DNA from 4 places in the Plantibacter sp. MDV22-iso1 genome. Region 1 is predicted to be linked to each of the others. Evidence: predicted binding sites of a transcription regulator. Region 1 holds the regulator's gene; each other region holds the start of a gene.
What was found. Region 1 encodes LexA, which represses DNA repair genes until DNA is damaged. Its sites were predicted from a motif close to TCGAACANNTGTTCGA; they were not measured.
Positions count from the first base shown of each region.

Region 2: AC4PMY_RS00055 (tyramine oxidase subunit B) is a predicted target of LexA. The motif match lies at 1,981-1,996, and genes of this name have one in related genera.
Region 3: imuA' (DnaE2-dependent mutagenesis accessory factor ImuA') is a predicted target of LexA. The motif match lies at 1,325-1,340, and genes of this name have one in related genera.
Region 4: AC4PMY_RS14730 (HNH endonuclease signature motif containing protein) is a predicted target of LexA. The motif match lies at 1,651-1,666, and genes of this name have one in related genera.

Region 1 covers NZ_JBZVDY010000003.1:33,766-36,960, reverse strand. The annotation lists gene metE (5-methyltetrahydropteroyltriglutamate--homocysteine S-methyltransferase) at 1-912, shown strand, start outside; gene lexA (transcriptional repressor LexA) at 997-1,695, opposite strand; gene AC4PMY_RS15045 (LysM peptidoglycan-binding domain-containing protein) at 1,967-2,359, shown strand; gene AC4PMY_RS15040 (amino acid permease) at 2,449-3,195, shown strand, end outside.
Region 2 covers NZ_JBZVDY010000001.1:10,901-14,095, reverse strand. The annotation lists gene AC4PMY_RS00065 (GNAT family N-acetyltransferase) at 1-896, opposite strand, end outside; gene AC4PMY_RS00060 (LysR family transcriptional regulator) at 1,001-1,906, opposite strand; gene AC4PMY_RS00055 (tyramine oxidase subunit B) at 2,056-3,195, shown strand, end outside.
Region 3 covers NZ_JBZVDY010000001.1:322,918-326,112, forward strand. The annotation lists gene AC4PMY_RS01535 (cold-shock protein) at 132-335, shown strand; gene AC4PMY_RS01540 (SOS response-associated peptidase) at 508-1,209, opposite strand; gene imuA' (DnaE2-dependent mutagenesis accessory factor ImuA') at 1,351-2,088, shown strand; gene AC4PMY_RS01550 (DNA polymerase Y family protein) at 2,085-3,195, shown strand, end outside.
Region 4 covers NZ_JBZVDY010000002.1:856,900-860,094, forward strand. The annotation lists gene AC4PMY_RS14715 (DUF7507 domain-containing protein) at 1-413, shown strand, start outside; gene AC4PMY_RS14720 (hypothetical protein) at 543-1,145, opposite strand; gene AC4PMY_RS14725 (nuclear transport factor 2 family protein) at 1,279-1,614, opposite strand; gene AC4PMY_RS14730 (HNH endonuclease signature motif containing protein) at 1,913-3,195, shown strand, end outside.

The DNA of each region.
Region 1 (3,195 bases):
GCCTACGTCGAGACGATGTGCGCGGAGATCGGGCGCGTCGTGGCGCTGCAGGAGGACCTCGGCATCGACGTCGTCGTCCACGGTGAGCCCGAGCGCAACGACATGGTCCAGTACTTCGCCGAGCACCTCGACGGGTTCGCCGTGACGGAGCACGGGTGGGTGCAGTCCTACGGTTCGCGATGCACCCGTCCATCGATCCTGTGGGGTGACGTCTCGCGGCCGGCGCCGATCACGGTCGAGTGGTCGGCCTACACACAGTCGTTGACCACCAAGCCGGTGAAGGGCATGCTCACGGGCCCGGTGACGATCCTCGCCTGGTCGTTCGTGCGCGACGACCAACCGCTCGCCGAGACGGCGAACCAGGTCGCCCTCGCCCTGCGTGACGAGATCGCCGACCTGGAGCGGGCCGGCATCCGCATCATCCAGGTCGACGAACCCGCACTCCGCGAACTGCTCCCGCTCCGGCGGGCCGACCAGGGGAGGTACCTCGACTGGTCGGTGGGCTCCTTCCGGCTGGCGACCGCGGGCGTGCGCGCCGAGACGCAGATCCACACCCACCTCTGCTACTCCGAGTTCGGTGTGGTGATCGACGCGATCCGACGACTGGACGCCGACGTGACGAGCATCGAGGCGGCACGGTCTCGGATGGAGGTCGTGTCCGACATCCGGGCGAGTGGTTTCGACCACGGCATCGGCCCGGGCGTCTACGACATCCACTCGCCTCGGGTGCCGAGCGTCGCGGAGGTGACCGCGTTGCTCGAGATCGCGCTGGAGGGGATCCCGCAGCGACAGGTCTGGGTGAACCCGGACTGCGGACTCAAGACGCGAGGGTACGAGGAGACGGTCGCCTCCCTCGCCAACATCGTCGAGGCCACGCGTGCGGTCCGAGCACGGGTCGGTGCGACCGACTGACGTCGAGGGGCCTGCACGGACGAGGGCCGGGACGATCCACGGATCGTCCCGGCCCTGGTCGGTGTCGCGGAGTGGTCCGGTCGGTCAGACCGTCCGGAGCACGGCGACGACCTTGCCGAGGACCTCGGCGTGGTCGCCGAGGATCGGTTCGAAGGCCGAGTTCCGGGGGAGCAGCCAGGTGTGACCGTCGCGCTGGCGGAACACCTTCACGGTAGCCTCCTCGTCGAGCATCGCCGCGACGATCTCGCCGTTCTCGGCGGTCTTCTGCTCGCGGATGACGACCCAGTCGCCGTCGCAGATCGCGGCGTCGACCATCGAGTCGCCGACGACCTTCAGCATGAACAGACTGCCCTTGCCGACCAGCTGGCGGGGCAGGGGGAAGATCTCCTCGACCTGCTGCTCGGCCGTGATCGGGATGCCGGCGGCGATGCGACCGACGAGCGGGACCATGGCGGCGTCGCCGACCGGGGGAGCGGAGTCGGGATCGCTGCCCTCGACGGCGCTCGGCAGGTCGATGAGCACCTCGATGGCGCGGGGACGGTTGGGATCGCGTCGGAGGTATCCGCTGAGTTCGAGCTGTCCGAGTTGGTGCGTGACACTCGACAGGGAGGCGAGCCCGACGGCGTCGCCGATCTCGCGCATGCTCGGCGGATATCCGCGCTGTGAGACCGAACGCTGGATGACGTCGAGGATCGCCAGCTGCTTGTCGCTCAGGCTCTTCCGTCGCCGGGTGCCGCCGATCTGGCGCTCCCGGGCTCCGTCGCCCGCCGTGTTCGCTGCCATCTTCGCTCCTGCCCTGATCGGCTGTCGGTGACCGATGTCGGTGGGTGGTGGTGTACTGCTTCCAACACTCGAAACTGTATCCGCACCAGCTCGTCCAGACAAACATCTGTTCGAGCGTGTCGCCGATCCCGCGCGTCGCAGGTACGAAGACAGGGTTGAGTATTCGAACAATCGAAGATATATTCGGAACACAGGTTCGTATCCGGCACTCCTGGCCGAGTGTCGGGTACGAGTCCTCATCACATGATGAGCACACTCTTGGAGGGTTGACATGAGCGCAGCACTGATCGGGTCCCACCGGGCGCTTCCCGCACGGACGGCGCAGGTACCGACGTCAGACGCACCGTCCACACGCCGACTCCGCCTGACGAAGCGCGGTCGCGTCGTCTTCACCACGCTCGCCGCCATCCCGCTGGTCATCGGCGTCGCGGTCGTCGGACTCTCCGCAGGCGGTGCCGCGGCCAACACGGCGGCGGCGGGTGCCACGTTCACGTACATCACGGTCGACCCGGGCGAGTCGCTCTGGCAGCTGGCCGAGTCCATCGCACCCGACGCCGACCCGCGCGACGTCATCGCCGAGATCATGAACCTCAACCAGCTCAGCACCGCCGGTGTCGAGCCGGGGCAGCGCCTGGCGATCCCGCAGCGGTACGCGGCCGAGTAGGCCGACAATCGGCGGGTCACCCCGCGCTGGTTCTCAGCTATCGTCGATGACGCGGTGCAACGACGCCCGCAGCATCGTCGGAGGCAAGCATGAGTACAGACGATCGGAGCCGCTCGCTGCTCCGGAAGAAGCCGATCGCGGAGATCGAGGATGAGACCTCCGGCTCGAAGCTGTTCAAGAGTCTCGGTCTCTGGCAACTCACGGCCATCGGGGTCGGTGGCATCATCGGGGTGGGGATCTTCTCCCTCGCCGGACTCGTCGCTCATGGGAGCGAGACCTCGCCCGCTGTCGGGCCGGCGGTCCTCTTCTCCTTCCTGATCGCCGGTCTCGCCTCCGCGGCCGCGGCGTTGTCGTACGCGGAGTTCGCCGGAATGATCCCGAGAGCGGGGTCCGCCTACACCTACGGGTATGTGGCGCTCGGCGAGATCATCGGCTGGTTCATCGGCTGGGACCTGTTGCTCGAGTACATCGCGATCGTCGCGGTGGTCGCGATCGGGATCTCCGGCTACTTCGACGCCTTCCTGTCCGGCATCGGCATCCACATGCCGGACTGGATGACCTCGACCGCCGACGAGGGGAAGGGCGGCCTCGTCAATCTCCCAGCCATCTTCGTCTGTCTCCTCGTGACCTTCATCCTGAGCCGCGGGACGAAGGCCTTCGGTCGATTCGAGCTCGTCGCGGTCGGGATCAAGGTCCTGCTCATCCTGTTCATCATCGGCCTCGGTGTCTTCTACATCGACGGAGAGAACTACGATCCGTTCCTCCCCAGCGGTTTCGGGCCGGTGTTCGCCGGTGCCGCGACGGTCTTCTTCGCGGTCTTCGGATACGACGCGATG
Region 2 (3,195 bases), on a different contig from region 1:
TCGAAGGCGCCGCGCATCGGGGTGTTCGCGGCGTCCGTGGTGCCGACGATCCGGTCCTGCCCCGACCCATGGTGCACGTGGACCATCTCCGCCAGGAGGTCGTGCACGTACCCGTGTCCGCGGTGCTCGGGCAACACGCCCAGATAGCTGATGCTCGCGTCGTACGCCGTCCTGGTCGGGATGATGAACCCGACGGTCGTCCCATCAGGCAGCTCTGCGACCCGCCAGGCGTCCCGTTCGCCGGGGAGCGATCGGTAGAACGCCAGGTCGTCGTCCGCGAGCGCCTCGAGTCCTCCGCGCGCGACCATGTCCTGCGTGTGCGCATCGAGGGTGCCGGTCGCGACCAGGGCGAACAGCTCGTGGAACGCGTCGTCCGCGGCGGCGACGAAACGAAGGCGCTGTGATCGTGCCGGCACCGGATCGGAGGTGGACCTCGCGAAACTGACCCGCTCGGTCGTGCGCGAGAACCCACCGGCGCGTGCAGCCTCGTGGCGCCACCGCACCGCCTCCACGCTCGCAGCGTCATCCGCCCAGGCAGGGGAGACGTCGACGTTGAACTCCAGTGCCGGTCCAGCGCCGAAGGCGTCCAGTCCGGCGCGGATGAGCGCAGCGCCGACACGTTCGGGCTCCGCGACTTCGACCGTGGTGGTGAGGCAGTCGAGCGTGGCGGGCCGGTTCGCATCCGCCTGGCCCCACCAGAGTGCTCGTGCCATCGGTCGACCGTCCTGCTCGGCGATCCACGACCACTCCGGTCGATAGTTCCGACTCGCGAGTTCGGCGGTCAGCCGTTCCGGGTCGATCCAGGCGACGGATTCGTCGCAGCTCCACGCTCGCAGGAGGGGGACGTCGTCCGGAGTGGCTCGTCGGATGGTGAAGTCGTCGCGGGTGTCGGTCATCGGTTCCAGCTTGGACAGGGTCGACTCGTTTGTCCAGGTCGGACAGGAACACCGGGGCTACGCCGTCGAGACGGGAAGCGGACGCGCGGTGTTCGAGTGGGCCTTCACCCGAGCTGTGCGGCCGCGTCGCGGAGACAGGCGATGAACGCGTCGTGGACCGGGCTGTCGTCCGTCCGTTCCTGACGAGCGGCCAGCAGGCGTGTCGTCGGCGACCCGGCGAGCGGCACGACGACGATCGACGGCGGCACCAGCTGCCGCACCGACTCGGGCAGGATCGTCGTACCGACGCCGGCCGCGACGAATCCGAGGGCGGTCTCCTGATGGACGACCTCCTCGACCACCTGGGTCCGACTCGACGTGCCGAGGACCTCCGCGACGCGGTCCACGAATCCCGGCATGAGCGTCCGCGGGTAGGAGATCATCGGGACCTCCATGAGCTCCTCCGCGGTGACCTCGGGTCGCCCTGCCAACGGGTGACCGACCGGGAGGCATGCCACGAGACGCTCCTCGAAGACGACCTCGGTCGTGAGCGCGGGGGAGCTGTCGGACGGCGCCTGCGGGACCTCGTCACGGACGATCCCGACGTCGAGGGTGCCGTCGCGGAGCCGGTCGAACTGCTCTCCTGAGGTCAACGGCACCAGGCGCAGCGTCACCCCGGGGCGGCTCGCCCGGAACAGCTGCACGACGCCGGGGAGGACCGTGTAGTTGGCCGAACTCACGAACCCTGCGGTGAGCTCCCCGGCGAGACCGTCGACGAAGTCGCGCATCTCACTCCGGACCGTGTCGAGCTCCTCGACGATGTGTCGCGCCCGCGCCTGGAGGTGTCGTCCGGCGGGGGTCAGCGCCACCCGCCTCGTCGAACGGTCGAACAGCGCGGTGCCGACCTCCTGCTCGAGTCGTGCGACCTGGACGCTCAGCGGTGGCTGCGACATGTGCAGCCGTCGGGCGGCACGACCGAAATGGAGCTCCTCGGCGATGGCGAGGAAGTAGCGCAGCTGGCGGAGCTCCATCCCATCGACGATACGACCCGCGTATTACCGCGCTGTTTCGTCTAGATTGCGAGCGAAACGCTCTCAATCGAGGTTCGAATCGGTATTTGACCAGGACGATCGCGACCGTGTTCGCTGAGGACCACACACCCCGACCTGGAGGACCACCCGTGACCGCAGACGCTTCCCCGAACACCCGGATCGACATGCTCTACCTGAGCGAACCGGAGGTCATCGCCGCCGGCATGAAGGACATGGCCCACTGCATGGAGGTCATGGAGGAGGTGTTGGTGCTCGTCGCGAAGGGTGACTACCGGATGGCCGGCCCGACCGCCAACTCGCACGGAGCACCGATCGGGTTCCCCGCCACCTCAACGTTCCCCGGCATGCCGCTCGACGCCGCCGACCGCCGGTTCATGGCGATGCCCGCCTACCTCGGCGGACGCTTCGACACCGCCGGCGTCAAATGGTACGGGTCGAACGTCGACAACCGCGAGCGGGGCCTCCCGCGCTCCATCCACCTCATCGTGCTCAACGACAAGGACACCGGCGCGCCCTACGCGATCATGTCCGGCAACCTCGAGAGCGCCTACCGCACCGCTGCTGTGCCGGGAGCCGCCGCGAAGCTCCTGGCACCGGTGGACGCGAAGTCGCTCGGCGTCATCGGGCCCGGCGCCATGAACAAGAGCGCCCTGCACGCCATGACCACCGCCCGTCCCTCGCTCGACACCATCCGCATCCACGGGCGCCGCCGGTCGACCTCCGAGGCGTTCGCCGACTACGTCCGCGCGCACTACCCGCAGTTCACCACGATCGAGATCGCCGAGACGGTCGAGGCCGCCGTGCGTGACTCGGACATCGTCTCCGAAGCCGTCACCGGCCTGGTCGGCTCGGAGAACTACCCGTTCATCGACGGCGACTGGATCAAGCCCGGCGCGTTCCTCAGCCTGCCCGCCAATCTGCGCATGGACAAGGAGTACACCCTCTCCGGCAAGGCGCGCCTCATCGCCGACGCGAAGAAGATCTACGAGGCGTGGGCCGAGGAGTACCCTGCGCCGTCGCACGAGACCGCGTTCGGGATGATCGGCCTCCACTGGCAGGACCTCATCGCGACCGGCGAGCTCGACGAGTCCCGCGTGGTCAACATCGGAGACGTCTTCGACGGGAACGCCGTCGGGCGCGAGTTCCCCGAGCAGCCGGTCCTCTTCAGCGTCGGTGGGATGGGCGTCGAGGACGTCGCGTGGGCGAAGACGATCTACGAGAACGCCGTTGAGCAGGGGATCGGCACGAAGCTCAACCTCTGGGAAGCC
Region 3 (3,195 bases), on a different contig from region 1:
TGTTGTGTTGCGCAGGTATTTCAAGCCGCGTTTCCACCGATGGATACGCTGCTTTTCTGAGGAGCGAGCAAAGAACACCGCGACGAACGGGCCCGAAAGTCGGGAACGGTCACTCATGAAAGAGGAAATACATGTCAACTGGAACTGTGAAGTGGTTCAACGCCGAAAAGGGCTTCGGATTCATCACTCCTGACGACGGCAGCGCCGACGTCTTCGCACACTTCTCCGCCATCGCGACGAGCGGCTACCGCTCGCTCGAGGAGAACCAGAAGGTCGAGTTCGAGACCAACCAGGGCCCCAAGGGCCTGCAGGCCGAGAACATCCGCCCCCTCTGATTCTCTGATCAGTCGGAGCTGACGATCCGAGCGGCAGGTCATTCCAGCCCTCGCGTCTGAGACACCGGGAACCGCCCCTGACGTTCGCGTCAGGGGCGGTTCTGTGTGTCCGGGGTAGATTTCGTGTCTCCGGGGCGATTCCGTTCCGTGCATCCGGCCGACTCTCCTGCGGCTACTCCTGGACGGGGAGGATGAGCTCCGGTCCATCGCCCTGCAACGGCGCCACCCGGTGGAAGACGAGCTGCTCGGCGACGTCGGTCGCTGCGGACACCATCTCGTCGACCTCGTCCTGGTCGGCCTCGTGGTGCGGGTCAAGCCAGGCGTCCCAGCATTCCGGAGGCAGCGTCACGGGCGTCCGTGGGTGCAGCTCCTGCAAGGGACCGACCGCCGGCCGCGTGAGGATGGTCGCGCTCAGCACCCAACGCCGCGGGTCGTCGTCCGGTCGCGAGCGGTCGCGCCACCACGAGTAGAGGGCCGCGAAGACGATCGGTTCACCACCAGCGGTCTGCACGTAGTACGGGGTCTTCGTCGCGCCCTCGGTGTGCCACTCGTAGTACCCGGCGGCGGGGACCAATGCGCGCTTCTGTTTGACCGATGGCGCGAACGTGGGCTTGGTGGTGACCTCCTCCGCGCGAGCGTTGAAGGTCGGGTACTGACTCTTCAGCTCGGTGGCGAACGACGGCACGAGTGACCACCGCGCCGATTCGAGCCGGCGGACCGCCGGCCCCGTCTTCACCGAGTCGAGGATGATCGGGATCTGCTCGGTCGGGCGCACGTTGTACGAGGGCCCGGGCAGCTCGGCAGCCGCGTGGTCGATGTCGAAGAGCTCGATGAGCTCCTCGGTGGATTCGGTCACGACGAAACGTCCGCACATGGGCCCAGCGTACCGGGCGCCGCTGACACCGCGGACCGCGTGTCGGTGGGATGCCGGACCATGGTCGAGTCATCCATCAGTCGTCGTCGTGACCGGATCGAGCCGGTTGACTTGTTCGAAGATATGTTCGAATATTGAGCCATGGCCCTCCGCGCACTCGTCGACTCCCCCGTCAGGGCGGACACCGCGACCGAGCTGCACGAACTCCAGGGGCGCATCAAGCGGATGCAGGGGACGCGCCTCGACACCCGATCCCTGCCGACCGCTCCTGAGCTCTCCCGGCTCCTGCCCGGTGGCGCCCTCCAGGCCGGAGGCAGCTACTCCGTGCTCGGCTCCACGGCGCTCGCCATGTCGCTCATGGCCGGGCCGTCAGCAGCCGGGACCTGGTGCGCCGTCATCGGTCTCCCGTCGTTCGGCGTGGAGGCGGCGGCCTCCATGGGCATCGACCTCGAACGACTCGTCCTCGTCCCCCAGCCCGGTCCGGACTGGCTCACGGTCACCGCGGCCATGGCCGACGTCGCCGGCGTGCTCATCACAGCGCCTCCCGGACGGATCGCCCCGAGCGACGCCGCCAGACTCGCGGCTCGCCTCCGGCAGCGCGAGGCCGCACTGATCGTCCTCGGTTCCTGGCCGCAGAGCGATGCGACGTTGCGCGTGACCGAGAGCTCCTGGAGCGGCCTCGGGGCGGGGCACGGACATCTCCGGCATCGGCGACTCACCGTCAGCTCGATGCTCGGCCAAGGGGCTTCGGGCCGGCCCAGGACCGCGCACCTGACGCTGCCCCTGGGATCGACCGAGGGTCGCACCGCGCCGCTCGCCGGCTCCGGCCTCCTCGACGACGACACGGTCGTCCGGCTCCCGATGGTCGTGAACCGATGACGACCGAACCGCCTGCGGGACAGGTCGAGCGCACCATGGTCCTCTGGTGTCCCGACTGGCCGATCGTGGCGGCACGACTCTCTGGAACGCTGTCCGAGGACACGGCCGACGCTCCGCTGGCCCTGGTGGAGCATGGTGAGGTCCTGGCCTGCGACGCCAGCGCACGTCGAGCAGGAGTGCGGCGTGGACTCCGTGTCCGCGAGGCCGAGGCCCGCTGTCCGGAACTGGCGACCGCCGACTACGACCCGGTCGTCGACACCCGCGCCTTCGAGCCGGTCCTCCTCGGCATCGAGGAGCTCATGCCGGGCGTCCAGCCCTTCCGGGCCGGGCTCTGCGCCATCCGATCCCGAGGACCGAGCAGATACTACGGCGGCGAGTCGGCTGCGGCAGAGGTCCTCCTGGCCCGCCTCGACGAACTCGGTGTCCCCGATGCACGGATCGGCATCGCCGACGGCCCCTTCGCCGCGGAGCAGGCCGCGAGGTCCACCGCGTTCCAGCAGGACGGTTCCCGGATCATCGCCATCCCCTCCGGGGCCTCTCCCGCCTTCCTGGCCCCACTCCCCCTGTCCACCCTCGGGCGCCCCGAACTCAGCTCACTGCTGCACCGGCTCGGGATCAGCACCCTGGGGGCGTTCGGCGCACTGCCCGCGACCGAGGTCCGCGACCGCTTCGGCCCCGACGGCGCCCGAGCGCACCGCCTCGCAGCCGGCGCGGACGCCCGAAGCGTCGTCCCCCGCGTGCCACCCACCGAGCTGGCCGTGTCGATCGCCTTCGAGCCCCCGCTCGACCGCATCGACCAGCTGACCTTCGGGTTCCGGCAGTCCGCGGAACGGTTCATCACCGGCCTGGCGGAGGCCGGCCTCGTGACCACCGCGATCACGATCAGCATGCGGAGCGAGCGCGGGGAGCGCTCCACCCGCACCTGGCTCCACCCACGCTGGTTCACCGCCGGCGACGTCCTCGATCGCGTGCGCTGGCAGTTGCAGGGCGCGTCCGACATCGATCACGGACTCGCCTCCCCCGTCGAACTCGTCGAGGTCGTCCCGGAGACCCTCGACGACGCCGCGGAACACGAGGAAGGACTCTGGGGCAGCGGACCGGACGAAC
Region 4 (3,195 bases), on a different contig from region 1:
CCGGCGAGCAGGTCCGCGTCACGACCGGGTACCCCATCACGGCGACGGACATCGAGCTCGGGTCGGTCAGGAACGTGGCGACCGCGAGCGGAACCGGGCCCGACGGCGTCGGCGTCGACAGCAGCGCCTCGGTGTCAACCGATCTGAGCAGCTCGATCGTCACGCCGGACCCGGAACCGACCCCGGACCCGGATCCCACGCCGACCCCGGAGCCCTCCCGGTCGCCCGCTCCGGGAACGGTCGCCCCGGCACCCGGCGCGACCACCGGCGACCTGGCGAAGACCGGCGTCGACAGCGGCGCGCTCACCGGACTCACCCTCGGCGCACTGCTCCTGTTCGGCGTCGGCGCCGCGGTGCTCGCGGAAACGCGCCGACGGTCACGCGCCGCAGCAGGCGCTGAGCGGAACGCGTAGACGCATCACTGGTGCAGCGGAGGGCGGGTTGTCGACAACCCGCCCTCCGCTGTGTTCCCGGAGCGACCCCGCTCGTCGGCATGATCGCCGAACGGCCGCCCAAGCCCGAATCCCGATCAGGCCTTCGGATCAGGCCTTCGGGATGAGCGGGATGACGTCGCGGCTCGGCGGAACGACCTCGCCGCTCTTGCTGCCGCCGATGACCTTGCCCTCCGGGCGGTCGTAGACGAGGTCGAACTCGGTCTCATCAGTGCGCACCCAGGCGCCGATCCAGCCGGTCGCCGTCTCACCGGCCGGTGTCGCCTGCAGGAGTGGGTACCCGGCCGACGCCATCGGAGCCTTCAACTCTTCGGGCGTTCCGAGGCCGAGCGTCACGTACTCGAGGTTGACGGCACGGGTGGTGACGGAGACCCGGTGCGGGAAGACGCTGCCGCCGTACTCGTCGCCGGCTTCGAGTCGGACCTGGACGAGCATCGGACGCAGGCCGTCGGTGGTGCCTGCAGGCGCCGGGAAGTCGTCGACGATCGCGAGGGCGGTCACCGTGGTGCCGTCGACATCGTCGGTGAGGGTGTGCTCCTGCAGCGGAGTGCTCGGTGGCTGCGACACGGACGGCGTCGGCGAGGCGGAGGATCGGCCCGCATCCGACGAGGAGCCGGTGGAGCAACCGGCGAGGGCGAGGGCGGCGACCGCGAATGCTGCGGCCAGGGTCGTTCGACGAGAACTGATGCGCATGACTCAATCCTGTCAGACACGCCCAGGTGCGATCCGTCGCCGGATGGTCGGGCGCGGGCGACGCGGGCGCACGGAACGGCCATGTGGCGTTGCAGTCCCGTGCGACCGCGATGCACGCGTTCGATCCAGCCCCTCAGACAGCGCCACCGAAATAGACCTCGACCTCCTGGACGGTTCCGTCCACGACACGAGTCGCTTCCAGGTTGCGATACGTCTTCCCTTGCACGACGTACTCGTAGCGGTGGAGGACGATGCCGTCGGTCTCGACGATCTGGAGCGTCACGCCCGGGGTGTCGAAATGGTCGGCGGTCGGGAAGCAACGCTCGAGCCAGGTCGCTCGGTCGAGGTGGTCGTCCTGCGGGCTGGTGAAGACGAAGTCCGCATGCATGAGCGCCTCGGCAGCATCCCGATCCTGCTCGCGGAACGCCCGCATGAACGCCAGAACCGTGTCGATCGCCGATGAACGCATGCGGTGATCCTACGCGCGGAGCTGGCGCGGCGGTTGGGGAACGGGTGTTCGGGGGCCCGTCGAAGGGCGCCCGGGCAACCCCCTCCACCACGCCACGACAGGCTCGGCGACCGCGTCGCTGCCGGCCCCTGAGCCTGTCGCGGAGCCTCCCCGCACCTCGACAGACTCCGCGACCACCTACGGTCCCTGAGCCTGTCGAAGGGCACCCCGAGCAAGCATCAACTGTTGGACAAACTCCCAGATCAAAAGCTGATTCTTTGGCCGTTTTAGTGTCAGTGGTCCGTGTTTGGATGGACCCGTGACCAGCACCGCACCGAACCCGCTCACCGCCGCCGCGGCCGGGTTCGATGCGCTCTGGCAGAGCGCGCTCGACGCGATCCGTCCAGGCTCCGGTGTCGCGGAGCAGCTCGAGAACATGAACGACGAGGCGATCCTCCGTGTCCTCGACGAGCTCGGTGCCGTGCAGCATGCGGTCGAGGTCCTCGCCGCACGCGTCACCGGCGCGATCGCGTTGCGCCCGTCGCCTTCCCGCCGCGACGGCACCCTGGTGCGCGCCGCCGGCTACGCCAACCCGGGTGTCATGGTGTCCGAGCGGTGGCGGGTGGCGCGCACCCGAGGCGCGGCGATCGCGGAGGTCGGTGCCGCCATCACGCAGCCGCGCGGGTTGCTCGGCGAGCTGGAGGAATGTCCGTTCCCCGCAGTCGCGGCAGCACTCGAACCGGTTGCCGCCGATGACCCATCCGATCCCGACACAGGCCCCGACGACACCCACCCCTCAAGCACTGCGGGCACACCCAGAGCGCCCCTGAGCGTCGACGGTGCCGCGGTCATCGTCCGGGAGCTCCGCAACGCGGGCCGCATCTGCACCAGAGTCGAACTCGAGACGGCGTCGGTCATCGCCATCGAGCACGCCGGACACGCGCCCCTGCAAGACGTCACCCGCATCGCCAAACTCGTCCGCACCCGCCTCGACCAAGACGGCCGCGAACCCCGCGACGAACTCCTCCGCCGCGCCGAACGCTGCACCATCCACGAACTCCCCACCGGCATGACCCTCCTCCGCGCCGAACTCGCCCCCGAAAGCGCCGCCTTCATCCGCGCCGGCCTCGACGCCCTCATCGGCGCCACCACCCGCAAACCCCACTTCACCAACCCCGAGCAGCCGTCCGACACCGACGCCCCCGACGACTCCGGTCACCCCATGCCCCACGGCCCCACCCTCATCCCCATCGACCGACGACGCGCCATCGCCCTCACCGAGACCTTCCGACACCTCGCCGGCTGCAAAGGCGCCGCCACCGAACTCACCCCCGTCACCATCATCATCCGCACCGACCGAGACACCCTCGAAACCGGCCTCAGCACCGCCACCATCGACGGCATCGACGAACCCATCGGAGCCGGCGCCCTCCGCCGCCTCGCCGCCGACACCAACCTCATCCCCATGATCCTCGGCGGCCCATCCCAAGTCCTCGACCTCGGCACCAGCACCCGCCTGTTCACCCGCGGACAGCAACTCGCCCTCGCCGAACGCGACGGCGGCTGCGCCTGGACCGGCTGCACCCACCCACCATCCTTCAC